Regions from separate parts of the Vibrio sp. E150_011 genome, predicted to be linked through region 1. Evidence: predicted binding sites of a transcription regulator. Region 1 holds the regulator's gene; each other region holds the start of a gene.

Region 1 (7,421 bases):
ATGTCATGGTGCTCGGTGGGGGTCATACTGTTGATGATGACTTGCCTCCGACGTCGCAGCTTAGTCGAACCTCACTTATGAGGCTCAGCGAAGGCATACGAATTATGCGTATGTACCCTGGTGCAAAAATGATCCTCTCTGGATACGCAGGTGGCACCGATGTCAGCCACGCAAGAATGATGGCGAAGGTCGCACTGGGACTTGGTGTCGCTAAGTCCGAGATTATTTTGCTTGAAACCGCGAAAGACACCTGGGAAGAAGCGAGACAAGCCACCGCGTTTGTCAAAAACAGAAAATTGGTTCTTGTGACGTCAGCCAGTCATATGCAAAGAGCGATGTACGAGTTTGAATCTGCAGGCTTAGTACCCTACCCTGCGCCCACTAACTTTTTGGCCCAAAAAGATATTGAGCAAGCATGGCAAAAATATACCCCACAAGCTCGCTACCTCGAACAAACAGAGCGATACTGGCATGAAACCATGGGGCTGGCATGGCAAAGGTTACGTGACTGGGTTGCTAGCGAGGGAGTGTCGTCTACAGATGAGCTCACGCCTGAAAATAATCCACTTTCAACGTTAGAAGGTGACGACGATGCAACCGTTGTAGGAGAGAGTAACGTTGAGGGTGAACAGGGAAATGAAGGCATGCCAGTGGATACTAACTCTGACAAGGCGCTTAGCCCACCTGCAGAATCTGCTCAACCTTAGCTAGGGATAATATCATCTCGCTCTAATTGCTGTGGTTCTAAGTACGCTGGCGCTAAGTGCTCTGGTTCTAAGTGCACTGGATCTAAGTGCACTGGATCTAAGTACATTGATGTAAAAAGCCAGGCTGTGTTAAACGCCTGGCTTTTTTTACAATTGAGTACTGTTTTTTAATGATGAGACACGCTATTTTTTGTGAAAGAGTGCAACCTACATCGTTAAATTAAACGTAGTCGCTAGTCACCCGCAAACATATATCCTTCACCATGAACCGTGATGAATATTTGTGGGTTTTTCGGATCCGCTTCCATTTTAGTGCGCATACGTCGGATTAATACATCAATAGTGCGATCATTTGGCGCGTCAACTCGATGACTGATCATGTTCAAGATTCGCTCACGACTCAGAACTTGATTAGGGTAAGTAGATAACGCGACTAAAAGCTCATACTCGGCTTTTGTCAGTTTTACTGGTTCACCATTGCAACTTAATGAGCGGCGTTGTTTATCGAATAACCACTCCCCAAAGTGCACAACATGCTCGTTCTCGGCACTTTGCGATATTAAGGGCTGCTTACGAGCTTGGGCGATACGCCACAGTAAGTTTTTAACTCTGACCAATAATTCTCTTAATTCAAACGGTTTCGTTACATAGTCATCTGCGCCCATTTCTAGGCCAACGATCCGATCAATACTATCAGTACGACCTGTTACCAATATAATACCGATATCAGACTGGCTACGTAACTCTCGAGTTAACATCAGACCATCTTCACCAGGAAGATTGATATCAAGCATGACAAGGTCGACACTGGAAGACTGCAATACTTGTCGCATCTCTTCACCGCTTTCAGCCTCGCTTACTAAATAGCCTTCACTCTCAAAGTAACCAGACAACTTGCTACGCGTAACGACATCATCTTCAACTACTAATACGTGATAACTCATATTCACCGTTTCTATTCTATCTATGACCGAAGCCATTCTATTCATAATTAGTCACAATTCTAGCGGACATTACGGTATTGTGTAGAAAGTCGTGTTTTTATTGATTCAAGACAAGAACACTTTTTATCCACTATATGCAATCAGAACCTTGCCCATCTGGTGTCGCTTTAAAACCATCAACCGCTCTTTTATTCATTTATCTTCATAAACGTTCGATTTTTTTCATTATTGCCCTTACTGCTGTTCATTTTTATTGTCTAAAATAAGGGCAAGACTTTTGGAGAGAACAAGATGCAAGAATTGAAAGCATTTAATGAACAACGTGCAGAGATATACTGGTGGCTTTCTAGCCTATTTGCCAAAGAGCTTACTCAACAAGAACTGGATAAATATCACAGTGTCGAAATACGTTCTTTTTTGAGCGGTCTCGGTGAAAACCCATCACTCGAAGCGCCGATCAATACACTCATTGATGGCTTGAACCGATTACAGACTCGAGAAGACGCCCAACTTGAGCTATCCGCAGATTTTTGTGACCTATTTCTTAAATCAGATAAGCATGGCGCATTACCTTATGCCTCAATGTACATAGGTGAATCAGGTCTTCTCAATGATAAACCGGCTAATGACATGACCGAGCTGTTAAAAAAACACAATGTCGCCGTCTCTGAAGACTTAAATGAGCCAGCCGATCACCTCGCGATAGAGTTGGACTTTCTCGGCAACCTTATTATTCGTTCTAATGAACTGGAGTCCGAGGCGCACATCAACAACGCATTATTAGAGCAAGCTGATTACCTTAATCAGCACTTGATGACATGGCTGCCTCAATTCGAAAAAAAATGTAAAGAGTATGATGAATTTGGATTTTACGCCGCGGTAGCAACACTCCTCATTGCATTTTGTCAGTTAGACCTTAACTATTTAACTGCTGAGTAACCGATGCAGACACCGCTATCAATCAAGGTGGCGGTGTCACCCCGTATTAATTTTAATTTATCATCAAATTTGTCGGTTGAAACGTTGCTAGAGTCACCGACTAGCATTACAATCCGCCGTTTCAATGCGAAAACCAAATTTTAGTGCCCCATGCTTTCCTATCTTTAGCTATTATGTCCTTGTCAGGTGAATAGCTAACCCACAATTGGAATCCAATGTGTCACTAGGTTCACTTACTCGGTACGCATTCCATACACCAAAGCGCTTTTTTAATTAAACAAAGCTGCATTACCGCAACGACGTTTTTGCTGACCATACGCAAAAGCCGTTACTAATAGGATAAAGCTATGGCAACAATCAAAGATGTCGCCCGTCTAGCTGGCGTTTCAACTACTACTGTGTCTCACGTTATTAACAAAACACGTTTTGTTGCCGAAGCCACACAAGAAAAAGTCAACGCCGCCGTAGAAGAACTCAATTACGCGCCAAGCGCCGTTGCGCGAAGCTTAAAATGTAACTCAACGAAAACCATCGGTATGTTGGTTACACAATCAACGAACTTATTCTTCTCCGAGGTTATCGATGGCGTTGAAAGCTATTGCTATCGTCAAGGTTACACATTAATTCTGTGTAACACTGGTGGCGTGTATGAAAAGCAGAGAGATTACATTCGAATGCTAGCAGAGAAGCGCGTCGACGGTATTCTCGTCATGTGTTCAGATCTCACAGAAGAGCTTCTTAGCATGCTTGATCGTCACTCCGATATTCCTAAAGTGATCATGGACTGGGGTCCTGAGAGCTCGCAAGCAGATAAGATCATTGATAATTCGGAGGAAGGTGGTTATCTCGCCACAAAATACCTAATTGATAAAGGCCATACGGACATCGCATGTTTGAGCGGTCACCTAGAAAAAGCGGTGTGCCAAGAACGCATTATTGGTTACAAGCGTGCGCTATCAGAAGCCGGCATCGAAATGAAAGAAGACCGTATATTTGAAGGTAACTTTGAGTGTGACACAGCGGTCATCGCAGCGAATCGTATTGCCGCAATGGAAGAACGACCAAGCGCCGTGTTCTGCTTTAACGATACGATGGCGTTAGGCCTTATGAGTCGTTTACAACAACTCGGTTTGAACGTACCAGAAGATATCTCTGTGATTGGTTACGATAACATTGAGCTTGCTGAGTATTTTTCTCCACCACTGACGACGGTTCACCAACCGAAACGTCGTGTCGGAAAGAACGCCTTTGAGATTTTGCTAGAACGCATAAAAGATAAAGGTCATGACAAACGTATATTTGAGATGCACCCCGAGATAATTGAACGCCACTCTGTCAAAAACCTGACAACAAAATGACAAAGGCGCCTAGTTAGGCGCTTTTTTTTGATCTTGTTCCCAGATTTTAGACGCCTAATTGTTAGTTTATGTTACCTCTTAAGCACAAATACCCGCCTAATTTTTGAAGCAACGTCACACTTTAGTTATATCTCAATGCAGATTAACGCATTTTTTCTTTATTCTAACAAAGTCACGCACAGGGCAAACCATCTGAAAAGTTGGGACGCAAAGCCTCCGGCCTAAACCATTTATGGTAGGTAGCGGGGTTACCGATGGCAAAGGACACTGAATTCTTGTTTTTAATTTAACAAGGAATTGATGCCTGTTTGCTACACTCTCGGACCTGATTTTGGTGACACAATCAAATAACACCGAGAAAAGACAAATATGGACAATCCAATATTAAAAAATTCGATGCAGTTGTTCGCTCAACTTGGAAAAGTCAAATCCCGCTCTATGTTCGGTGGATTTGGCATTTTTGTTGACGATACGATGTTTGCATTAGCAGTGAACAGTAAATTACACATCAGAACTAACCCAACAACCGTCGCGACATTCAAGCAAAACGGCTTCAAGCCTTACGTTTATAAAAAACGTGGATTCCCAGTAGTGACAAAATATTTTGCCCTGCCTGAAGATAGCTGGAATGACAGTGAGTTGATATTGAACTATGCACGCTCAGCGTTGGATTACGCAAAAGATGAAAAAGTAAAACAATCTGACTGCAAACCAACCCGATTAAAAGATCTCCCGAATTTGCGTCTTGCAACAGAGCGCATGCTCAAAAAAGCGGGGATAGAATCGGTGAACTCACTTCAAGAGCATGGATCCGTTGAAGCCTTCAAGGCAATTCAAAAAACACACTCGACAAGTGTCGGTCTCGAATTACTTTGGGCGTTAGAAGGTGCGATTAATGGTACTCACTGGTCTGTGATTCCACAAGCCAAGCGCGACGAGCTAGCCAATCATATCAATTAGTACTTGTTCTCTCTTACTTATAAAAAAATCAGCCCATTAGCTGATTTTTTTTTATCTGTTTGAAAGTTAAATTCCGATGTTCGTGTCTTATACTAAAGATGCATTATCGACATGGAGTAGGACATGAGTAAAAAATTGTTATTGGGCTTAGGATTTGTTGCCGTTATTGTTTTTCTAGGCGTAGAGTTTGGACAATACCTGACGTTAGAAAATGCCAAGGCACAACAGGCAGCGCTTGCCACTTATATTGACAATAATTTTTTGGTTGCCGCGCTTACCTATTTCTTTCTGTATATCACCATCACCGCCTTCTCTGTCCCAGGCGCCGCTGTCGTCACTTTGTTGGGCGCCGCGTTATTTGGTTTTTGGGTGAGCTTATTGCTGGTCTCTTTTGCAAGTACTATTGGCGCTACGCTCGCTTTTCTTAGCAGTCGTTTTCTTCTACGTGATTGGGTACAAAAGCGGTTCGGCGGTAAACTGGCGACGATCAACAAGGGCGTTGAAAAGGATGGTGCTTTTTACCTTTTTTCTTTGAGACTCATCCCTATTTTCCCATTTTTTCTAATTAACCTACTCATGGGGCTAACCCCAATTCGCGTTTCAAAATACTATTTGGTTAGTCAACTTGGTATGCTACCGGGTACTGCGGTTTACCTTAATGCAGGCACCCAACTCGCCAGTATTGACAGTCTATCAGGCATAGTATCACCCGCTGTTCTCGCTTCCTTTGCATTGTTAGGGTTATTTCCTTTAATCACGAAATGGGCGATGGCTCGGTTTTCAAAATCACCCCAGGTACAGACTAAATGAAGATATACATAGGTAATAATCCTACCGAAACACATATCATGCAACAGCAACTGTTTGCCGAAGGGGTTCAGTGTGAGGTACGTGGCGAGGGGGTATTTGGATTGAGAGGCGAAGTGCCTTTTGATGAAAGCTCCCTACCTTACATCTGGTTACACGAAGTATCCCAAGAGGCGAAAGCTAAATCGTTAATCTTAGCGGTGCAACAACAAGAGAACAATCACGACCAAGCTAGCTGGCACTGCCCACAATGCAATGAGCTCAATGAAGCGCAGTTTGGAGCATGCTGGAACTGTCAGCACTTAGCACTCAGCGGTTAGCACTTAACCATCAATTAAAGTACTTAAGGTTATTTTACTGTACCGATTTAATAAACGCGATGGAGTGTTTATTAAATTCATCTGGTCTTTCGACATTACAGACATGCCCGCAGTTTTCAATTTCAAGCAAGCGGCTCGATTCATGCTCTGCTACCATTTCTTTTACTGGGTGGATGAACATATAGTCTTTATCCCCCATTAAATACAATGTTGGAATAGGAAGTTCTTTATCCTTGAAATAACGATGAAGTGGATTAACCTCTGTTGTTAGCGTGTACCATCTCTTAAATTCTTTCTGGCACAGCTTCTTCGCTTCTCGCACAAATAAAAGACGAGATTCTTTTTGTCCACGCTGAGGCATAACAATATAGGCGAATAAGCGATATAACCACATATAAGGGATAATATGCTTACTCCAGTTCCCTAGGTTCACAAGCAACTGTGAGCGGGTATTAAACCGTGTTACAGCGCCCCCTAACACCATAGAACGAACTCGAGGTGAGGCCAGTTCAGCAATATTACGGACGATAATTGTGCCAAGTGACATACCAACAAAGTGTGCCGATTGAATTTTAAGGTGATCGAGCACTTTAAGAATATCAATAGTCACACTTTTAAACGTGTAGCCACTTGCCATAATATCTTTAATCAACTCGTTTGACTTACCATGCCCACGTAGATCGACAAACAGCAGATTAAAGTGCTCTCTGTAGGCTCTGATTTGTTTAAACCAAATCGAGGAACTTCCACCCGCACCATGTACAAACACCACCCACTCTTTGCTCGTAGGATGCGCGTAAGTTTTATGAAACAGTAGATTCTCTGACATAGGATCTTTTAGGTAATGGCGATGAGCATTACGGTATCACAATTCACGGAACGGCTGTTAAAAACTGCACATAATTTATTTGAAAATTATTTCGAAGTGTTAACCAGCTAGAGCGGTCCTTGACAAAAGCAACGGAAAAAATAGGCAGGAAATAAAAAAGGCGACCTAAGGTCGCCTTTTCGAGTTGGAACGAAATTAATGTTGATGCAGCGCTATCTCATACATTTTATTGTATTCTTTTGCTGACTCTAACCAACTGAAGTCGCGACGCATCGCTCTTAGTTGGATATTATGCATTTCATCTGGTTGTTGTAGATAAAAAAGCAGCGCCCTTTGCAACACAATAAGCAACGCATCATGACACGGCTCTTCGAAACCAAAGCCAGTAGCTTCTGATGGGTTATCATCAAAATCAATCACTGTATCTTTGAGTCCACCAACCTTACGAATGATAGGCAAGGTGCCGTAGGCCATACTGTACAACTGGTTTAGCCCACAAGCCTCAAACTCAGATGGCATCAAGAAGAAATCCGAACCCGCTTCTACGAGATGAGCAA
Region 2 (7,421 bases), on a different contig from region 1:
CCATTTTGCGAATTGTACGCGTGAGATTCGCGCATTAAACCCAGAGATTCGCATTGAAACACTCGTACCCGATTTCCGCGGACGTATGGATGTGGCTCTAGAAGCATTAAAAGACAACCCGCCAGATGTCTTCAACCACAACCTAGAAACAGCACCTAGACTCTATCGCAAGGCTCGCCCAGGAGCGAACTACAAGTGGTCTCTACAGCTCCTAGAGAAATTCAAAGCCATGCACCCTGACGTACCCACTAAATCTGGGGTGATGATGGGCCTAGGTGAGACAAAAGAAGAGATAGTACAGGTACTTAAAGATCTTCGCGCCCACGGAGTCACCATGCTGACTCTAGGCCAGTACCTTGCACCGAGTCGCCACCATTTACCCGTTGAACGCTACGTTCCGCCTTCAGAGTTTGATGAGCTAAAAGAAATCGCACTTGATCTTGGCTTCACGCATGCGGCATGCGGCCCGTTTGTGCGCTCTTCTTATCACGCTGATCTACAAGCAAAAGGCGTTGAAATTAAGTAATCGACGATCACCAGCGCTCGATACAGGAAACACGGATTGGCGATGCGCTATCCGTGTTTTTTTTGAGAAAAACATGCAACATGACCATCTCGCACTCGCATTTTCGCCATTTTTAGGTAGGCTTAATGAAAAACATCAGCCATTCAAGGATGTAAGCATGAAACTGCTTAAAATAGGTTTACCGATCATTGCCGCCACACTCATTGCAGGTTGTGCTCAAAACTCCCAGCAAGACAACTACTTAGAGGCTTCCTTCGAGTTATGTAACACTGAAGTCAATCTCTATTCTGTCAGTGACGATGGCCGTGTAAGAGTCGTATGTAAAGATGGCGCTAAATTCTCTATGAATAGTGAAAAGACCCTCGAAATCATGCGAGACATCAATATTGATTACTGTAACGGTGAAGGTCTGGGGCAATTTAACGAGAGTCGTAAATACTATTCCTTCAAGTGTAAATCTGGAACATTACTCAATATCAATAAGTAACGCCAGGCTGTAAATTCCAGACATAAAAAAAGCGAGCTAATTAGCTCGCTTTTTTACGTTAATGCCTTGCGCTGCAAGGCATTAAACATCGAATTACGCGTAAACAGGTAGGCGTTTGCAGATTTCTAGAACCTTCGCTTTTGTTGCTGCTACCACGTCTTCGTTACCGATGTTATCAAGAACATCTGACATCCAGTTAGCCAACTCTTTTGCATCAGCTTCACTAAAGCCACGGCGAGTGATCGCTGGTGTACCAATACGGATACCAGACGTTACAAATGGGCTACGTGGGTCATTCGGTACCGAGTTTTTGTTAACCGTAATGTTAGCAGAACCCAAAGCCGCATCCGCTTCTTTACCGGTGATGTCTTTATCAATCAGGTCAACAAGGAACAAATGGTTCTCTGTTGAGTTAGATACGATTTTGTAGCCGCGCTCTTGGAATTGCGCAACCATCGCTTTGGCATTATCAACAACACGTTGTTGGTACGCTTTAAATTCTGGCTCCATCGCTTCTTTAAATGCCACCGCTTTACCTGCGATTACGTGCATTAAAGGACCGCCCTGACCACCAGGAAAAACCGCTGAGTTCAGTTTTTTGTACATGTCTTCACCAGCATTTGAAAGAATCAAACCGCCACGTGGACCTGCAAGTGTTTTATGCGTGGTAGTGGTCACAACGTGAGCATGTGGAACCGGTGTTGGGTAGACACCTGCCGCGATAAGACCAGCTACGTGAGCCATATCAACAAAGAAGTACGCGCCAACTTTGTCCGCGATTTCACGCATACGTGCCCAATCAACGATTTGAGAGTAAGCAGAGAAACCACCAATGATCATTTTCGGTTTGTGCTCAACCGCCAACTGCTCCATTTCGTCGTAGTTGATTTGACCCGCTTCATCAATACCGTAAGGAATCACGTTGTAGTGCTTACCAGAGAAGTTTACTGGAGAGCCATGAGTCAAGTGACCGCCGTGTGCTAGGCTCATGCCTAAAACGGTATCACCCGGATTTAAAAGCGCCATGTAAACAGCACTGTTCGCTTGAGAGCCAGAATGCGGCTGAACGTTTGCATACTCACAGCCAAAAAGCTCACAGGCACGATTAATCGCCAGTGTTTCTGCTTTATCGACATACTCACAACCACCGTAGTAGCGCTTGCCTGGGTAGCCTTCTGCATACTTGTTGGTTAATTGAGTGCCCTGCGCTTCCATCACGCGAGGACTGGTGTAGTTTTCCGAAGCGATAAGCTCAATGTGCTCTTCTTGGCGAAGAGTTTCTTCTTGAATGGCTGCAAATAGTTCCGCATCGTAATCAGCGATGTTCATATCACGCTTTAGCATCTGTATCTCCTGACTCAGATTGTACTGAAAGTTTCAAAAAAACCACACAATGACCAAAAGCAAACGTTTTCGTCACCACATTTGATGAATCGCATGATACATAATTTGATCTAGGTCATAAAGAAAAAAATGGATCTTTTTCATGCAGTTTTTTCATAGTGAACGTTAGATTACATCATGTACCAAGTGAAAATAGCCATAGAGGTAATCTAAAGTGTCAATAATTCGTTTTACAGTGTGTAAAAATTGAATTACATAGGTTTACCGCAAATTTCACACCCAAGCTATCGAAATGGTCACCTTTTTATTATTATTGCCGCGAATTGTTATTGGAAGACTTTTAACCTGATGGAAAAACACTCACTAAAAGAAGACTGGATAGCCATTTTGACGGGCACCTTTATTGTGGCTCAAGGCATATTCTTCTTACAATCTGCTCAACTACTTACTGGTGGTACAACCGGCCTTGCATTGTTATTGAGCCAGTTTTTGCCGGTTTCCTTTGGTATGTTGTACTTTGCCGCCAATAGTCCATTTTATCTGTTGGCTTGGCGCCGCTTTGGCAAGCGCTTTGCGTTAAGTAGTGCTATCTCTGGTGCATTGGTTTCCATATTTGCTGACAATATGCATCATGTTGTTTCAGTGGACCACATTAATACGGTGTATTGCGCAATAGCAGGTGGGTTGTTGATGGGCTTGGGTATGCTCATTTTATTCCGCCATCGCTCAAGCCTTGGTGGATTTAACGTACTGTGCTTATTCGTACAAGAGCGCTTTGGGATATCAGTTGGCAAAACACAATTAGCCATCGACTGCACCATTTTACTCGCGTCTTGTTTCTTCGTTGCTCCACCGGTTATATTGGTGTCAATTATTGGCGCCGTAGTACTCAATATTGTACTAGCCATGAATCACAAACCCACACGTTATGTCGTCACGTACGGCTAGCATGACGCAGATTAGACATCAGTAACAAATTCGAAATCAATAACAATAAGCCCCTCCGAAGAGGGGCTTATTGTTACGTGCTATTGAGTCATGAATGACAAGAAAACGGTATTCATACAGTTTCTATCAATGCAATAAAATCACCATGGTTTGGTATGGCTTGAGAGTCACAATATTCGTGAGCCTCACCACTTCCTCTTGCTCATAATTACTAATCACAACCGTACCCTTCCGACCATTAAATTGCTCGGCTAGCGACACCTGCACCTCTTCTGCATAGTAGTTATTCAAACAAAGCAATTGGCTGTCCTCGTTTTCTCTTAGGTAACCATGTACCTGACCATGCATTGGGTACAAATCCACATAACGACCATCCGTAATCACTGATAACTCTTTTCGCAATGCGATTAACTGTTGGTAGAAATAAAACACCGAATGCTTATCGGCAAGCGCTGTCTTTGCGTTGATATTAGGATAGTTACTTGCGACCTCAATCCAAGGCGTCCCTGTCGAAAATTCAGCATTAGCTTTGTCACTCCACTGCATAGGCGTGCGTGAGTTGTCACGTGATTTCTGCTGAAGAATAGCCATAATCTCATCGTGATTTAATTCACCTGATTCCTTCATCACCTTATACATATTGAGGCTTTCCACGTCTCGATATTGTGATAACTCAGAGAACCTTGGGTTGGTCATGCCAATTTCTTCGCCCTGATAGATATATGGCGTACCTTGCATCATATGAACGGATGCGGCCAACATCTTCGCCGACTCGACTCGATAGTGCTCATCATCCCCAAGACGGCTAACCACTCTCGGCTGGTCATGGTTACACCAAAACAATGCGCCCCACCCTTGATTGTGCAACCCAGTTTGCCAATGGTTAAAAATCTTCTTCAATTCAATAAAATCGAATGGCGCAAGCCGCCATTTTTCACCATCAGGGTAATCCACTTTCAGATGGTGAAAATTAAAGACCATAGAGAGTTCTTTGCCATTTGTCGCGCTGTATTGCTGGCAGTGTTCTAACGTTGTCGATGACATCTCACCGACGGTCACTGAGCCATATTTTTGGAAAACAGCGCTGCTAATTTCTTGAAGGTATTCATGCACCCGAGGACCATCAGTATAAAATCGACGGCCATCCCCCGCAGCATCATCCATAAACGCTTGTTGTTTGGAGATAAGATTAATGACATCTAAACGGAATCCATCGACACCTTTTTTGGCCCAAAACTCGATCACTTGCTTCACTTCATTTCTAACCGCAGGGTTTTCCCAGTTAAGATCAGCCTGCTCTTCAGCAAATAAGTGAAGAAAGTACTCATTGGTTTGTTCATCCAGCTTCCATGCTGAACCGCCAAATTTCGATTGCCAGTTATTGGGTGCGGCCTGATTTTTACCGGGTTTCCAGATGTAGTAATCACGATACGGGCTGCTTTTATCCCCTAAGGCTGATTGAAACCATTTGTGCTCAGTCGACGTATGATTCACCACAATATCCATGACGAGTCGGATCCCTCTTTGATGGGCTTGCGCTAGCAACTCATCAAAGTCGGCCATGCTGCCAAAGTCGGGATTAATCGAGTAATAATCAGAAATGTCATAGCCATTATCAACCATGGGAGAGGCATAGATAGGCGTGAGCCAAATCGCGTCCACGCCTAGTGTCGCCAAATAATCCAATTTAGAGGTAATGCCCTTAATGTCCCCGACTCCCGTCGAACCGCTATCACAAAAACTCTTCGGGTAGATTTGGTAAATAGTGGCCGTTTTCCACCATTCTTGTTGAGTTTGTAAACCCATCAGCGTTATCTCACTTACACATTAAAAAAAGAAAAGCAGAGGTTCATTGCCATGAACCTCTTAAGGGTTACGCACTGGCTAGCTCTAGCTCACCTTTTGATTGTGCGCGCTTATACATGAACAATGTGAGCATGATTGGAACCACCATCGCCACCAGCATTGCGATAAGATAGATAGTCCAATACTGGGGTTGAATTGAAAGGATTCCCGGTAGACCACCGACACCAATACCGTTTGCCATCACACCTGCACTACCACAAATCGCCGCCGCCGCCGCGCTGCCGATCATGGCACTGAGCATTGGGAATTTATATTTCAAGTTGATACCGTACATGGCCGGTTCCGTTACCCCAAGGTAGGCTGAAATGGCCGCAGGAACGGAAATATCACGTTCTCCTTCGCGTTTACTAATCATAATGATGCCGACAACCGCCGATGCTTGAGCGATATTAGATAGTGCGATTAGAGGCCAAATTGGGGTACCACCAAGCTCTTGCATTAGCTGTAAGTCAACGGCATTAGTCGTGTGATGAATACCTGTAATCACTAAAGGTGCGTAGAAAAAACCAAACACAATCGCACCAATCACCGCAAAATCGCCTGTCATTGCTGCTTTAGCAGCAAAGGCCACACCATCACCTAATACGCGACCAAAAGGGCCGATAAAAGCATGGGCAAGAACAACCGATAAAATGATTGATACAAACGGCACAACAACAAGGTAGAGATAGCTCGGAACAATACGTTTTAAATTGGTTTCAATAAAAGCCAACGCAACACCGGCCAACATCGCAGGAATAACCTGAGCTTGATAACCCACCTTTTCAATAACAAAAAGACCAAAATCCCAGACTTCAGGTACTTCCTTACCAATAAGATAGGCATTCATGAGTTGCGGGGACACCAACGTAATCCCTAAGGTAATCCCCAAAATAGGGGTGCCACCAAGCTTCTTAACCGTGGACCAACACACGCCAACAGGTAGAAAGAAGAAAATCGCCTCACCAATCAACCATAAGAACGAGTGCACCGTTGCCCAGAACTGGCTGATTTCCGTTAATGTTTGGCCATCAAACATTCGAATATCGCCGATTACATTACGAAACCCTAGAATCAAGCCGCCAGTGATAATTGCAGGCAAAAGTGGCACAAAGATTTCGGCAAGGTGAGAAATACCACGCTCTACGATGTTCATATTGGTGCGCGCTGCTACCTTGGCCTCATCTTTTGAGGATTCACTTTTACCGGTCATGCTAATAAGCACTTTATAAACCTCATCAACCTCAGTACCAATTACAACCTGAAATTGTCCTGCGTTTGTAAAACAACCTTTTACAAGCTTCAGTTGTTCTAATGCCGCCTTGTTCGCTTTGTCGGTATCATTTAAAACGAAGCGAAGGCGAGTTAAACAGTGGCTCACGCTGGCAATGTTTTCTTTTCCACCAACACCGTCGATGATGGCAGCAACATCTTGCTTGGCTATATGACTCATCGTATGCAGACCTTTTCTGATAATTGAGACGAGGATCCGCTCATCTCTAATAAATTATAGTATATCGCCCGCCATGGGAACATTCCCACAACCAAGCCAATGCAGTGTGCCAACACAGCGCAAAGATGTGAATGGGAACATTCCCATTAATTGAACGTGATCACAAAGTTTGTTCATATTTAACGCACATTACTAACGTTATAAATAATAATTCGTGAATAAATGCCGTGAACTCGATACCGAGGAAAACGAAGAATTAAACCGCTTCTTGCATTAGGTGTTGAATAGAATCGTCTCCCGATAACTGACGAATCAATAGATTAGCGGCTTTCTTTCCAGCCTGAAGGTAACCAGGATCAATGCTGTATATTTTAGGGAATAGAAAAGAAAGGAGTTCATTTCCACCGATACCCGTCACTAAGATATCTTCTCGCCCCAATTCTTGCAGGCGTTTGACGGTCCCCAAAGCCAATGTATCACTCGCACATACGATGGCTTGTAAGGATTCGCTCAGTACTTTATCGACCAAATGGTAGGCGCTATCGTGATGCAACGCGCCGGTTTCAAAGCGAGGATCGATATTGCGCTCTTCACACCATGCTTGGTAAGCCTTAAGACGAGCAAGACCGGTCGTTTTATCGGTGGGATCAACACCAATAAACGCGAGACGCGACAACCCATCGGAAGACAGTTTATCGAGGACGGAACGTATCAGCCCTTGGTTATCGTAGTTGATAGAGGAAACGAGATCGGTATCCATCGCAATCACGACCGCTCTTGATTGCCAGCCGCTCACGGCTTCAACATCCAAAGCCGTA
Region 3 (7,421 bases), on a different contig from region 1:
CATCAGTTCCTAAAGCTCCACCCACAAATTGAGTTGGATGTTATGCTCTCAAACCAAAAAGTCGACTTAGTACAGGAAGGGTTTGATCTAGCGATTCGTTTAGGCCAGCTTGATGACTCGACAATGATGGCCAGAAAGCTGCTTGATCGGCAATTGTTTGTTTGTTGTAGTCCTGATTATCTGGCCACTTACGGCGAGCCGCATACGCTGTCTGAGATAAAAAGGCATCAATGTCTTAGAGGATCCGTTAAACACTGGCGCTTCTCAAATGGAGGCAGTGAGCGAATGATCAATATTAATGGTCGATTACAATGTAATAGCGGTTACGCATTAGTCGATGCAGCGTTAAAAGGTTTGGGTATCGTTCAACTTCCCGATTATTATGTGCAGTCTTACTTGGAGTCGGGCGAGCTGGTTGAATTGCTCACCGACTATCGTGGTGACAGAGAAGGTATTTGGGCGTTGTATCCACAAAATAGAATGCTAACGTCGAAGGTGAGAACATTGATCGATTATCTTGTTGAGGCATTTCGTTAACATGACAAAAGAACATACGGAAGAAGCGGTGATTTACAGCGAAGATGATCAGCGGTTTATGCGCCGAGCAATAGCGTTAGCGAATGAGGCAGAGCGCGAAGGAGAAGTCCCCGTCGGTGCGGTGCTTGTTAAAGACGGTGAGGTTATTGCTGAAGGATGGAATCGATCCATTGGCCAGCATGATGCAACTGCGCACGCGGAGATTCAGGTGTTGAGAGCGGCCGGGAAAACACTCGGGAACTATCGCCTACTTGATACCACATTGTACGTGACGCTAGAGCCATGCCCGATGTGCGCGGGTGCGTTACTACATAGCAGAGTGAAACGAATCGTTTATGGCGCGCCAGATTTGAAAGCGGGAGCGGCAGGGACGGTACTTAATTTATTTGAGAGTCAGGCTTCGTATCATTATGCTGATGTTGAGGCGGGGTTGTTGGCTGATGAGTGCCGAGGTCAGCTTCAAGCGTTTTTTAAGCGCAGACGAAAAGAGATCAAAGACGCCAAAAAAGCCAAGCGTGAACAAGAAGAAAAAGGAACAACAAACACCTGATTGCCAGGTGTTTGTACAAAATAGTTTAAGGTGCGATAAGCTGCATGAATGCACGATTACGCCAAATGATTTTTTTCTTGTTATTGGCCAGTTTACGTTTTCGGCGATTAGCCGAGACCGTTTTACTCAGGTTTTTTGATTGTACTCGTCTCTTAGCAAGCATGAAACGATCTCCTATCACTAATAATTAGTTGTCTCAGTGGGCAGGCAAGGGGGGAATCAAACATCCCTTATCCTCAAAGTGCGCTACAGGTGTATACATTGCGGATGTGACAATATCATTAATTTAGGATGAGTTGGCGCTTTTTCATAGTTTGAGTGCCGTCGCATAATAATCAAGGGTAAAAACGGACGTAACTTTCGACGCATTTTTACCCTTGGATGTCTGCTATCTCAGCAGGATTATTTTATCTGCACAAAGCCATTCTTATTGAGTGTCACCTGACGCGCTGGCTTCATTTGACGAGGTAGTTTCATTTTCAGGCGATGATGCGACTGCACTGCTGACCGAATGAGAGATTGAACCCTCAGCGCCAGATACCGGTTCTATGGGGGTAATGACCTCTATCCCCTCAGTGCTATTATCCAGTGCGGCCTCGGCGGCAATTTTCTTGTTAACGTGGCCAATAATACTTTGATAGTAGCGGCGAATGTTTTCGACATAGTTTTGAGCCTCATCTCCACGAGCATAACCATATCGAGTTTGACTGTAGTATTTCTTTTGGCGCAATAGAGGCAGGCGATCTTTAACATCAGCCCAAGCGTCAGGGTTACCACCTTGGCGCTTGGTTAGTCGTCGAGCGTCCATCATATGCCCAAACCCAAGGTTGTATGAGGCAAGCGCAAACCATATTTTTTCGTGTTCGGGAATGGAATCGGGGACTCGGCCGACGATATAGCGCAGGTACTGTACGCCACCACGAACAGACTGCTCAGGGTCAAGGCGGTTAGTCACATTGACAATTTTAGCCGTTGGTAGGGTCAGCATCATCATCCCACGCACCCCAGTTGGAGATTTGGCTACGGGGTTCCAATGTGACTCTTGATAGGCTAGAGCAGCAATTAGGCGCCAGTCGAACTCTTGAGAGTACTGTTTAAACAATGGTGACCATTTCGGTAGTTTACTGTCGAGAGCTCGAATAAAGGCGCGCGTGTCGACGTAATCGAATGTACCGATATGACCGATGTATTTCTCTTCTAGGTTGGCGAGGTCACCGCTTTGTTTGAGATTGCCAAAAAACTCGATAAGTAATGCGTATAAACTCTCATCATCCGATTTACGCATATACCAAGATATCGGTTGGTCCTCGGTCATTTCAAAAGCAAGGGCTAAATCTGGGTAGATTCGTTGCGAAAGAGAGAGTTCGACCGAATCTGCCATGGTGAACAGTAGCTCGCCTTCAGAGACTTGCTTGAGCAGATCGTTGACATCGGCATTGGCATCGACTTTGTAGTGAAATTCAGAGTTATTTTCCGCAACGTTATCCAACGTCCGCTCAAAGTGAGAGTCTTGTACGACAGCAAAGATGTCCTCCCCCTCGGCTTTTTCGACTAATTCCGCCTGATTTGCTAAAAGCTGTTCTAGGTTTCTTGGGCGCCATTGGCCCTTTTTATAGACTACTTGTTGGCTGACGTAATAATACGCTGGACCTGCTCTAAATTGCTTAATTCGTTGAGGAGACTGGCTTAGCCCTGCGGAAATAATATCAATCTCCCCTTTCTCTAGGGCAGGGAAGAGGCTCGCTAAACGATAAGCGGGTTTCATTTCCAGTTTTACGCCTAATTCATCAGCAAACTGACGTGCGAGCTCATAATCGAGCCCTGTCGGGCCATCGGGGCCGATATAATAAGAAAGCTGATTGTTAAGCGTGCCGACTCGAAGCACACCACGCTCTTTGATGCCTTCTAGCTCACTTTTAGGATCAGAATCAATCTGGCATCCAAAGAGCCCTAAAGATAAGGTCAACAAGGAGGCAAGCTTTAGCCAACGTATATCAGAAATATTTCGCATTAATTCATTTATCTCACAAGAACTATGTTGCCTTTATACCAAAGCTAGAACTTCTGGCAAAGCAACATCATAGAAACTCTCGTTTACTATCACTTTATCGACATTGAACGACGGTTTTTTGTCTTTCGAAAAAAAATGACGAAAACGTTTGCGTTAGTGGTTACGTCACAAAAAAAAATACACTATAATACGCCCGAATCAGGGTAGGAGAAATTGGCATACGTTCATTTTTATGATGTAACCAATTGAATTTATTCCAATATCACCTCAAATCAATTGCATAAGAGACCTAAGCACATGAGAATTTTGCGTGGCTCCCCAGCTCTTTCTGAGTTTCGTGTTAACAAGCTAGTCGATCTTTGTCGTGAACTAAGCCTACCTGTAACGGGTATTTATGCTGAGTTTGCTCACTTTGCCGATCTAACGTCAGACCTAGACGCGTCTGAAATTGAAAAGTTGGAAAAGCTACTGACTTACGGACCAACAATCGAAGAGCACGAACCAACGGGCACATTGTTACTTGTCACGCCTCGTCCGGGTACTATCTCGCCATGGTCGTCTAAATCGACAGACATTGCGCATAACTGTGGTCTTAATAAAGTCTCACGCTTAGAGCGTGGTACCGCTTTTTATGTTGAGTCTTCTACTGAGCTAACTAAGCTTCAATTAGTTGAGTTAAAAGCGATTCTTCATGACCGCATGATGGAAGTTGTTTTTTCTGACTTCGATTCAGTGTCGGCGCTCTTCACGGTAGCAGAGCCTGCTCCTTATGCTGAGGTTGACTTATTGAACGGTGGCCGTAAAGCCCTCGAAGAAGCGAACATCACGCTGGGTCTTGCACTCGCAGAAGATGAAATTGATTACCTTCTTGAAAGCTTCACTGAAAAGCTAGGTCGTAACCCGACTGACATCGAGCTTATGATGTTTGCACAAGCGAACTCAGAGCACTGTCGTCACAAGATCTTTAACGCTGATTGGACTATCGATGGCGTTAAGCAAGAAAAATCATTGTTTAAGATGATTAAGAACACGTTCGAAGTAACACCAGAGCATGTGTTGTCTGCTTATAAAGATAACGCCGCTGTCATGAGTGGTTCAACCGTTGGACGTTTCTTCCCTGATCCAAAAACACGTCAATATAACTATCATCAAGAAAAGACTCACATCTTGATGAAAGTAGAAACGCACAACCACCCAACGGCAATCTCTCCGTGGCCAGGTGCATCAACAGGTTCAGGCGGTGAAATCCGTGATGAAGGCGCAACCGGTATTGGTGGTAAGCCAAAAGCAGGTTTAGTGGCGTTCTCTGTATCTAACCTTAAGATCCCGAACTTCGTTCAGCCTTGGGAAACGGATTTTGGTAAGCCAAGCCGTATCGTAACAGCGTTGGATATTATGCTAGAAGGCCCACTAGGTGGCGCGGCATTCAACAACGAATTTGGTCGTCCTAATCTACTCGGTTACTTCCGTACTTACGAAGAAAAAGTTAACTCTCATAACGGTGAAGAAGTTCGTGGTTACCACAAGCCAATCATGCTTGCTGGTGGTCTAGGTAACATCCGTGATGATCATGTTCAAAAGAAAGAGATCCCAGTCGGTGCAAGCCTAATCGTGCTTGGCGGTCCAGCGATGAACATCGGCCTTGGTGGCGGTGCGGCATCTTCAATGGACTCTGGTTCTTCTTCTGAAGATCTAGACTTTGCTTCTGTACAACGTGAAAACCCAGAGATGGAACGTCGTTGCCAAGAAGTTATTGACCGTTGTTGGCAGCTTGGTGATGCGAACCCAATCGCATTTATTCACGATGTAGGCGCGGGCGGTATCTCGAATGCACTTCCTGAGCTGGTAGACGATGGTGAGCGTGGCGGTATTTTCAACCTACGTGACGTGCCAAACGATGAGCCGGGCATGAGCCCACTTGAGATCTGGTGTAACGAATCTCAAGAGCGTTACGTAATGGCGGTTGCTGATAAAGACATGGCAACGTTCGATGCCATTTGTAAGCGTGAGCGTGCACCATACGCAGTCGTTGGTAAAGCAACGGAAGAGCGTGAGCTTAAACTTGAAGATTCACACTTCGACAACACACCAATTGATATGCCAATGGACATCCTATTAGGTAAAACGCCTAAGATGCACCGTGATGCGAAAACGCTAAAAGCAAATAACCCAGCGATTGACCGTTCTGGTATCGAAATGAATGAAGCGGTTGACCGTGTTCTTCGCTTGCCAACCGTTGCCGAGAAAACATTCCTTATCACCATCGGTGACCGCTCGGTAACTGGCCTTGTTGCTCGTGACCAAATGGTTGGCCCATGGCAGGTTCCTGTTGCTAACTGCGCGGTAACTGCAGCTAGTTACGACTCTTACCACGGTGAGGCGATGTCTCTTGGTGAGCGCACACCAGTGGCACTACTAGACTTCGGTGCATCGGCTCGTCTAGCGGTTGGTGAAGCAATCACTAACATCGCAGCGACGAACATCGGCGATATCAAACACATTAAACTGTCAGCGAACTGGATGTCTCCAGCGGGTCACCCAGGTGAAGATGCTGGTCTTTACGAAGCGGTGAAAGCCGTTGGTGAAGAGCTTTGTCCTGCACTTGGCTTAACGATTCCAGTTGGTAAAGACTCAATGTCGATGAAGACCAAGTGGGAAGATAATGGCGAGCAAAAAGAAGTCACGTCTCCGCTGTCTCTTGTTATCACTGCATTTGCCCGTGTTGAAGATGTTCGTAAGACAATCACGCCGCAGCTTCGTACCGACAAAGGTGATTCAAGCCTAGTACTTATCGACCTAGGTAACGGCAAAAACCGTATGGGTGCAACAGCACTTGCACAGGTTTACAAGCAGCTTGGTGATAAGCCAGCAGACGTAGACAACGCAGCGCAGCTAAAAGGTTTCTACGAAGGCGTTCAGGCGCTAGTTGCTAACGACCAAGTTGTCGCTTACCACGATAAAGGCGATGGTGGTTTATTCGTAACGCTAGCTGAAATGGCATTCGCAGGTCACTGTGGTGTTAATGCTAATATTGAAACATTAGGTGAAGACGCATTAGCCGCATTGTTTAACGAAGAGTTGGGTGCTGTTATCCAAGTTCGTAACGATGACCTAGACGCCGTACTTGCTACGCTTGCTGCAAATGGTCTAGAAACGTGTTCACACGTAATCGGTTCTGTTGAAGCCTCTGATGTGCTCGTGATTAAGTCTGGTGAATCGGTAGTGATTGAACGTAACCGTACTGAACTACGCACAATCTGGGCTGAGACCACGCATAAAATGCAATCACTTCGTGATAACTCTGCGTGTGCAGACCAAGAGCATGAAGCGAAGAAAGATAACTCAGACCCAGGTCTAAACGTTAGCTTGAGCTACGATGTTAATGAAGATATCGCAGCGCCATATATTGCGACAGGTGCGAAACCTAAGATGGCAATTTTGCGTGAGCAAGGTGTTAACTCTCACGTTGAAATGGCCGCGGCATTTGACCGCGCAGGCTTTGAAGCCACCGATATCCACATGAGCGATATCCTAACGGGTCAAGCGGTTCTAGAAGAGTACAACGGCCTTGTGGCTTGTGGTGGCTTCTCTTACGGTGACGTACTAGGTGCGGGTGAAGGTTGGGCTAAGTCAGTTCTGTTTAACGACGCTACGCGTGACCAGTTTGAAAACTTCTTCAAGCGTGAAGATACGTTCTCTCTAGGCGTGTGTAACGGTTGTCAGATGTTGTCTAACTTGCGTGAATTGATTCCGGGCGCAGAATACTGGCCTCGTTTCGTGCGTAACGAATCTGAGCGCTTTGAAGCTCGTTTCAGCCTAGTAGAAGTTCAGAAGTCTGATTCTGTATTCTTCAACGGTATGGAAGGGTCTCGTATGCCTATCGCTGTTTCTCACGGTGAAGGCCGCGTAGAAGTGCGTGATAACGAGCACCTAAACGCGATTGAAAATTCAGGTACAGTGGCGCTACGTTACGTTGATAACAACGGTAACCCGACGCAGCAATACCCAAATAACCCGAATGGTTCGCCAAACGCTATCACCGGTCTAACGACAACGGATGGTCGTGTCACGATCATGATGCCTCACCCAGAGCGTGTATTCCGTACGGTTGCTAACTCTTGGGCTCCAGAAACTTGGGGCGAAAACGGTGCTTGGATGCGTATGTTCCAAAACGCGCGTAAGAATATCGGTTAATCGATAGTCAACGACAGAGTAAATTGAAAGGTCGTCAGCAAGAGTGCTGACGACCTTTTTTATTATCAGTCGTTTTATGGCAATTATTCATGATTTAACACGATAAAAAACCGACGCTGTTACGAAAAA
Region 4 (7,421 bases), on a different contig from region 1:
GCTCTTGTTTAAGAGAATCATGATTGACACCATAGATAATCGTATTATCTATGTCATTCGCGCCAGGATGTGAAAACAAAACCTTGTTCGCACCTGCCGCGATATGCTCTAGGCCGTCTGCACGACTCCCGAACACACCCGTACAATCAAGTACAATATCAACCTCTAGATTTCGCCAAGGAAGTAGGTTGATTTCCGCTAAATGCAAGATACGAATACTATCAAACTGACCATCTTGGTGGTTCACATAAAGGTGTTCTTGGTCATGAGTGATCTTTTTACCAAAACGACCATGACTCGTATCATATTGAAGCAGGTGCGCCATTGCTTCAGGTTGCGCCAATTCATTGACTGCGACGACTTTAATTTTATCGTTTTTGCCGCTTTCATAAATCGCTCGAAGTACATTTCGTCCTATACGCCCAAAGCCATTAATCGCTACCTTTAGCATCGTACAACACCTTTTTGTTCACATAATTAAGGCAAGCATATTAACTGATCAACATCAGTTTCGCATCCCGACTTAATCACACATACACAAGAATAATATCCAAGCATAAAAAAACCGAGCCACTAGGGCTCGGTTACTACAACAAAATGAAATAACTCAGCCTATCGCTTAAGCGAGTAATTCTTTTGCTGTGTTCACAACGTTTTCTGTTGTAAAGCCAAACATCTTGAATAGCTCACCTGCTGGTGCAGACTCACCAAATGTCGTCATACCGATGATCTTGCCACCAAAGCCAACATATTTGTACCAGAAGTCAGCAATACCGGCTTCAACAGCAATACGAGCGGTCACGTCAGATGGCAATACTGATTCACGGTACTGCGCATCTTGCTTATCAAACGCATCCGTTGCTGGCATAGAAACCACACGTACCGCTTTGCCTTCAGCAGTCAGTTGCGCAGCAGCTTCAACTGCTAGTTCAACTTCAGAGCCAGTAGCGATGATAATTAATTCAGGCTTACCTGCACAATCTTTCAGGATGTAACCACCCTTGGCGATGTTTGCTACTTGCTCTGCGTTACGCTCCTGCTGTGCTAGGTTCTGACGAGAGAAGATAAGCGATGTTGGACCATCTTTACGTTCAATAGCCAGTTTCCAAGCCACTGCCGATTCCACTTGGTCACATGGACGCCATGTGCTCATGTTTGGTGTTAGGCGTAGCGAAGCAATTTGCTCAACCGGTTGGTGAGTTGGGCCGTCTTCGCCTAGACCGATAGAGTCGTGCGTGTAAACCTGGATGTTCTGAACTTTCATCAGAGCTGCCATACGCATCGCGTTACGAGCGTATTCCATGAACATTAGGAATGTTGCACCGTATGGTACGAAACCACCGTGCAAAGCGATACCGTTCATGATCGCAGTCATACCAAACTCACGAACACCGTAATGAATGTAGTTACCAGAGAAGTCTTCAGCTGTTAGCGACTTAGAACCAGACCACATTGTCAGGTTAGAAGGTGCAAGGTCAGCAGAGCCACCCATAAATTCTGGTAGCATTTGACCAAATGCTTCTAGCGCATTTTGTGACGCTTTACGTGATGCGATGTTTGCAGGGTTAGCTTGAAGATCAGCAATGATTGCCGATGCTTTTTCTTCCCACTCAGCTGGCAGTTCGCCATTTGTACGACGAGTAAACTCAGCCGCAAGTTCTGGGTAAGCAGCTGCGTAAGCGTCAAACTTAGCATTCCACGCCGCTTCTTTTGCTGCGCCCGCTTCTTTTGCATTCCATTGTGCCGAGATATCAGCTGGAATTTCAAAAGGACCGTGCTCCCAACCCAGCGCTGCTTTAGTTGCTGCGATTTCATCAGCGCCTAGTGGTGCACCGTGGCAGTCGTGCGTGCCGGCTTTGTTTGGTGAACCAAAACCAATAACAGTTTTAGTACAAATAAGTGTTGGGCGAGGATCCGCTTTTGCCGCGATGATTGCCGCGTTAATCGCATCAGAGTCATGACCATCAACGGCAGGGATAACATGCCAGCCGTAGGCTTCAAAACGCTTAGGCGTGTCGTCAGAGAACCAACCTTCCACCTCACCATCGATAGAAATACCGTTGTCATCCCAGAAAGCAACCAGCTTACCAAGACCAAGAGTACCAGCCAAAGAGCAGGCTTCGTGAGAGATGCCTTCCATCAGACAGCCATCGCCCATGAACGCGTAAGTAAAGTGATCAACGATGTCATGACCTTCTTTATTAAATTGCGCAGCCAGTGATTTCTCTGCCATTGCCATGCCGACTGCATTCGTGATGCCTTGACCTAAAGGGCCTGTTGTCGTTTCAATGCCTGGAGCGTAGCCGTATTCTGGGTGACCTGGTGTTTTAGAGTGCAATTGACGGAAGTTTTTAAGATCGTCAATAGATAATTCATAACCACTTAGATGAAGCAGAGAATAAATCAGCATTGAGCCGTGGCCGTTTGACAAAATAAAACGGTCGCGATCAGCCCATTCCGGGTTTTGAGGATTGTGATTTAGGTGAGAGCGCCAAAGTACTTCGGCGATATCAGCCATACCCATAGGGGCACCTGGGTGACCAGAGTTGGCTTGTTGAACACCATCCATGCTAAGCGCGCGGATTGCATTAGCTAATTCTTTACGAGACGACATGTCTGCTCCTGAGTGCATTAAGCGAATTTCAAGTTGATTCCTTGCTGAACAATAATCAGCGGCAAGCATTGTCGCAAAGCCCCCTAACCTCTGCAAACTTTTTACCGATATTTTGAGTACTTTTGCTGTGTTTTTTTGCACGTTACACCCCTATCTGCCTTAAAATACGCAAACGTTTGGCTATAACTTAAAAGTAAAAATCGCTTGATTCTCACACATCGATGATTAAAATAGACGTCTAGATGTAGATACACCTACAAAATATCATTGAATTTTTTATAGGCCAGCACAATATCGCTGGCTTTATTAACTGTAATTGGAGCTCTCATGGCTAAGCACCTGTTCACTTCTGAATCCGTATCAGAAGGACATCCTGATAAAATTGCTGACCAAATTTCTGATGCTGTACTTGACGCAATTTTAGAGCAAGACCCGAAAGCGCGTGTTGCTTGTGAAACTTACGTAAAGACTGGCATGGTAATGGTTGGTGGTGAAGTCACGACCTCAGCGTGGGTAGACATCGAAGAGATTACTCGTGAAACCGTTCGCGAAATCGGCTACGTTCACTCAGATATGGGCTTTGATGCGGATTCTTGTGCCGTACTGAACACGATTGGTAAACAATCTCCAGACATCAACCAAGGTGTTGATAAAGCTGATCCAAAAGAACAAGGCGCTGGTGACCAAGGCATCATGTTTGGTTACGCAACTAACGAAACGCCAATCCTAATGCCGGCTCCTATTACTTACTCTCACTTACTTGTTAAAAAGCAAGCTGAAGTTCGTAAGAGCGGTAAGCTTGACTTCCTTCGTCCAGATGCGAAATCTCAAGTTACCTTCCAATACGACCAAGGTAAGATTGTTGGTATCGATGCGGTTGTACTTTCAACACAGCACTGCGATTCAGTCACAACACCTGATCTTCGTGAAGCGGTAATGGAAGAGATCATCAAGCCAGTTCTTCCAGCAGAGTGGATTAACAAAGACACCAACTTCTTCATCAACCCAACCGGTCGTTTTGTTATCGGCGGCCCTATGGGTGACTGTGGTCTTACGGGTCGTAAGATCATCGTTGATACGTACGGCGGCGCAGCTCGTCACGGTGGTGGTGCATTCTCTGGTAAAGATCCATCGAAAGTTGACCGCAGTGCCGCATACGCAGCACGTTACGTAGCGAAAAACATTGTTGCTGCTGGCATGGCAGATCGTTGTGAGATTCAACTGTCTTACGCCATTGGTGTTGCTGATCCTACGTCAATCATGGTGGAAACGTTTGGTACTGAGAAAGTCGCTCACGACATCATCATTGAAGCAGTTCGTCAGAACTTCGATCTACGTCCATATGGTCTTCAAGAGATGCTGAACCTGCTTCAACCTATCTACAAGCAAACCGCAGCTTATGGTCACTTCGGTCGTGAAGAATTCCCTTGGGAAGCGACTGACAAAGCAGCAATGCTGCGTGATTTCGCTGGCATCAAATAGCGATTAATTCCACGCTATAACTAAGCTCAAAGACTAAAAAGCCCTTATCATTTGATAAGGGCTTTTTTACTTCAGCGTAAAATATATTAACTTCAACTATTTCAACCGCTTTGTTGCAAATTTGTTAACTTAACACTTGTAACACGTCTTTTCTATCCAGCAAAAAATTGTGTTTTCTTCCGTCTCGGTCAATAGTTAACCATAAGAGGACCGATGCAGAATGAGAATAACGCGAACTCATCATCACGCATCCCGACTCCATTATGGGAACACGTTGCGCCAAATCGTGAGCGATAAAGCTCACAACAATCGTTCATTTCCCGACATCAGAGACGAAGGCCAGATTGTCAAATCAGGGAGGACATATGCCTCGAACCGCTCAGACTGAAGACTTCCAAAAGAAAGACGAAGTCAAAGATCAAGATTACGCTAAAACCATACCTTGTAACCAAGTGAGTATTTCTGCGCCTTTTCATTGGCTGGCACTTGGGCTTCATGACTTAGTAAAAATGCCCGTTATTAGCGCATTTTACGGGCTATGTTTTACCGCCGCCGCCGTGGCGATAGTTCAGCTTGTACAATGGCAAGGTACCCATCTTGTTATCATGCCAAGCCTAGTCGTCTATATGCTCATTGGCCCTTTCCTTGCGCTTGGGCTTTATGACGCGGCTTGGGAAAGAGAAAAAGGTCACAAAGCCAGCCTGTTTCATTCAATGAAAGCCATTGGCCGTAACTCAACCTCACAATGGGCTTTTGCCGTATTGCTTGCCGTCGCCATGATATTTTGGATGCGAATAGCCGCGCTACTGCACGCCCTATACCCTTCCGTTCAAGGCGCTCCGTTAACTGAATTTGCACCATTTCTTATCACAGGTTCTGTGATTGGTTTGGTGATAGCCAGTGTTATATTCAGCTTGTCAGCCTTCTCGATTCCTTTAATGATGGAGCGTAGAGTCGATGTAATGACAGCGGTGTTTACCAGTTTCAATGCCGTCAAATCTAATATCCCAGCCATGGTGGTATGGGCATTTATAATCTGTGGTGGAATCCTTATCGGGTTTGCTACCTTTGGCTTAGGGATGATGATAACCATGCCTATCCTTGGTTATGGAACCTGGCATGCGTACCACGAGGTGATAAAGAAGCGCCACCATCCTTAGCCTTGCTTGATTTACTCATGGACTACAATACAATAACGCCCTCTTTGGGCGTTATTGGGTTTTCGGTGTGCATCCGTCGTTATCTACAGATTTACAATACTTAGCATCAAAACGACTGGCTCATTGCATATCGGTTGCTGAGCAGTATTTTCAACAGACATTCCCTATCCCATCACTCAGTTTTAAACTCAAAGGAAAAACGGCAGGAAAAGCCTATTTGCAACCCTGGGAGATTCGATTGAATCCCATCCTCTTTAGTGAGAATCAAGATGCATTCATTGAGGAAGTCATTCCTCATGAAGTCGCTCACCTGCTGGCATTTAAGCTATATGGTCGTGTTCCCCCTCACGGTAAACACTGGCAAGCTATCATGCATAACGTGTTTAAAGTCATTCCAAAGACAACCCACCAAATGGATATCTCTTCTGTTCAGGGCAAAGTTTTTGAGTATCACTGCCAGTGCAGTACCTACCCTTTAACGATTCGAAGACATAATAAAGTACAACGGCAGCAAGCGAGTTATCGATGTACTAAATGTCACGAAGCACTGCGCTATTCTGGCCAGCAAGGCTAAACCCTGTGCATCATAAAAATTCAACTCAAGCGAATCTACCCGCTTCCTCGGTTAATAATCATTAAGTTAGTAGTCATCATTAATAACGCGATCTACACTAGGTTATCTCGTACTTATCTCAGACTATTTAATGAAAATTCATCTCATTTTACTCTCCTTAATCGGGTTAATTTTTATTCCTCAGCAGGCTTTTTCAGCACCACCGAGCAGTTTTAGTTCGGCAAAAAGGCAGGCGGTAAAAATCTATGCCGATCATCCTGTCAGCTTCTATTGTGGCTGTGACATTCAATGGCAAGGTAAAAAAGGGACACCCGATCTCGCCTCTTGTGGTTACCAAGTCCGAAAGCAGCAAAAGCGGGCGAGTCGCATTGAATGGGAACACGTTGTACCCGCTTGGCAATTTGGCCACCAGCGTCAATGCTGGCAAGAGGGGGGACGAAAGAACTGCACTAAAAATGACAAAACATTTCGCCTAATGGAAGCCGACCTTCATAACTTGACCCCGACGATTGGAGAGGTAAATGGCGACCGTTCAAACTACAATTTCAGTCAGTGGAATGGCATTGATGGTGTCAGCTATGGGCGGTGTGAAATGCAGGTAAACTTTAAGCAACGCAAAGTCATGCCTCCTGACAGAGCAAGAGGGTCGATCGCTCGCACGTATTTGTATATGAGCCAAGAGTATGGCTTTACACTATCAAAGCAGCAAACCCAGTTAATGAATGCTTGGAATCGAACGTATCCGGCGGATGCTTGGGAGTGTGAACGCGACAAGAGAATTGCAGCCCGCCAGGGCAACCGTAACCCTTACGTCGCAGAGGCTTGTCAGAACGGATCATAACACTCGCTCAGGCATAATTTTCGTTAGCAAGCCCTTGTAATTTCTAGGGCTTGCATCCATGTTATATCTCTACACCTTTTTGTCCGTCGGAAGTCATTATGCGCATACCTCGTATTTATCACCCAGAGTCCATTGAAAGCTTGGGCACACTTGCTCTTAGCGAGGAAGCCTCAAATCATATCGGACGCGTATTACGCATGAAAGAAGGCCAAGATGTATTGCTCTTTGACGGCAGTGACCATGAGTTTCCTGCGACAATTCATGAGGTAACAAAAAAATCCGTCACTGTCATGCTCACAAAAAAAATAGCGAACAGTATCGAATCCCCTCTCGATTTACATCTTGGTCAAGTGATCTCTCGTGGTGACAAGATGGAATTTACCATTCAAAAATCGGTTGAATTAGGTGTAAATACTATCACCCCTCTTATTTCTGAACGTTGTGGTGTCAAACTTGACCCCAAACGTTTTGAAAAGAAAATGCAGCAATGGCAAAAGATCGCGATCAGTGCCTGTGAGCAGTGTGGTCGGAATACCATCCCCACCATACGACCTATTATGCCCTTAGAACAATGGTGTGCAGAGCCCTCAGATGCACTGAAGCTCAATCTACATCCTCGTGCTAAGTATTCGATTAATACCCTTCCAGAGCCAATCAAAAAAGTAAGACTATTAATTGGCCCAGAAGGCGGACTCTCACCACAAGAGATCGAAATGACTGAACAATACCAATTTGAAGAAACCCTGCTTG

What was found. Region 1 encodes PurR, which represses purine synthesis genes. Its sites were predicted from a motif close to TNANGNAAACGTTTNCNTNA; they were not measured.
Region 2: the regulator PurR is predicted to act here: its motif matches at 2,413-2,432, upstream of glyA (serine hydroxymethyltransferase).
Region 3: the regulator PurR is predicted to act here: its motif matches at 3,235-3,254, upstream of purL (phosphoribosylformylglycinamidine synthase).
Region 4: the regulator PurR is predicted to act here: its motif matches at 2,779-2,798, upstream of metK (methionine adenosyltransferase).

Annotation. Positions count from the first base shown of each region.
Region 1 is NZ_JBHFOL010000019.1:1,026-8,446, forward strand. It holds gene elyC (envelope biogenesis factor ElyC) at 1-707, shown strand, start outside; gene torR (two-component system response regulator TorR) at 941-1,651, opposite strand; gene torD (molecular chaperone TorD) at 1,943-2,590, shown strand; gene purR (HTH-type transcriptional repressor PurR) at 2,938-3,948, shown strand; cyclic di-GMP riboswitch class I at 4,121-4,204, shown strand; gene ACE1OE_RS20810 (TfoX/Sxy family DNA transformation protein) at 4,318-4,908, shown strand; gene ACE1OE_RS20815 (TVP38/TMEM64 family protein) at 5,032-5,718, shown strand; gene ACE1OE_RS20820 (DUF2007 domain-containing protein) at 5,715-6,035, shown strand; gene ACE1OE_RS20825 (alpha/beta fold hydrolase) at 6,070-6,864, opposite strand; gene glgA (glycogen synthase GlgA) at 7,060-7,421, opposite strand, start outside.
Region 2 is NZ_JBHFOL010000003.1:314,398-321,818, reverse strand. It holds gene lipA (lipoyl synthase) at 1-526, shown strand, start outside; gene ACE1OE_RS07560 (hypothetical protein) at 684-1,013, shown strand; gene glyA (serine hydroxymethyltransferase) at 1,107-2,357, opposite strand; gene ACE1OE_RS07550 (YitT family protein) at 2,706-3,305, shown strand; gene treC (alpha,alpha-phosphotrehalase) at 3,432-5,111, opposite strand; gene treB (PTS trehalose transporter subunit IIBC) at 5,179-6,603, opposite strand; gene treR (trehalose operon repressor TreR) at 6,860-7,421, opposite strand, start outside.
Region 3 is NZ_JBHFOL010000010.1:65,330-72,750, reverse strand. It holds gene ACE1OE_RS15640 (LysR family transcriptional regulator) at 1-537, shown strand, start outside; gene tadA (tRNA adenosine(34) deaminase TadA) at 539-1,087, shown strand; gene ACE1OE_RS15630 (hypothetical protein) at 1,113-1,250, opposite strand; gene mltF (membrane-bound lytic murein transglycosylase MltF) at 1,515-3,098, opposite strand; gene purL (phosphoribosylformylglycinamidine synthase) at 3,396-7,292, shown strand.
Region 4 is NZ_JBHFOL010000003.1:14,058-21,478, reverse strand. It holds gene epd (erythrose-4-phosphate dehydrogenase) at 1-451, opposite strand, end outside; gene tkt (transketolase) at 620-2,614, opposite strand; gene metK (methionine adenosyltransferase) at 2,942-4,096, shown strand; gene ACE1OE_RS06310 (DUF2189 domain-containing protein) at 4,462-5,256, shown strand; gene ACE1OE_RS06305 (SprT family zinc-dependent metalloprotease) at 5,324-5,830, shown strand; gene ACE1OE_RS06300 (endonuclease) at 5,961-6,671, shown strand; gene rsmE (16S rRNA (uracil(1498)-N(3))-methyltransferase) at 6,770-7,421, shown strand, end outside.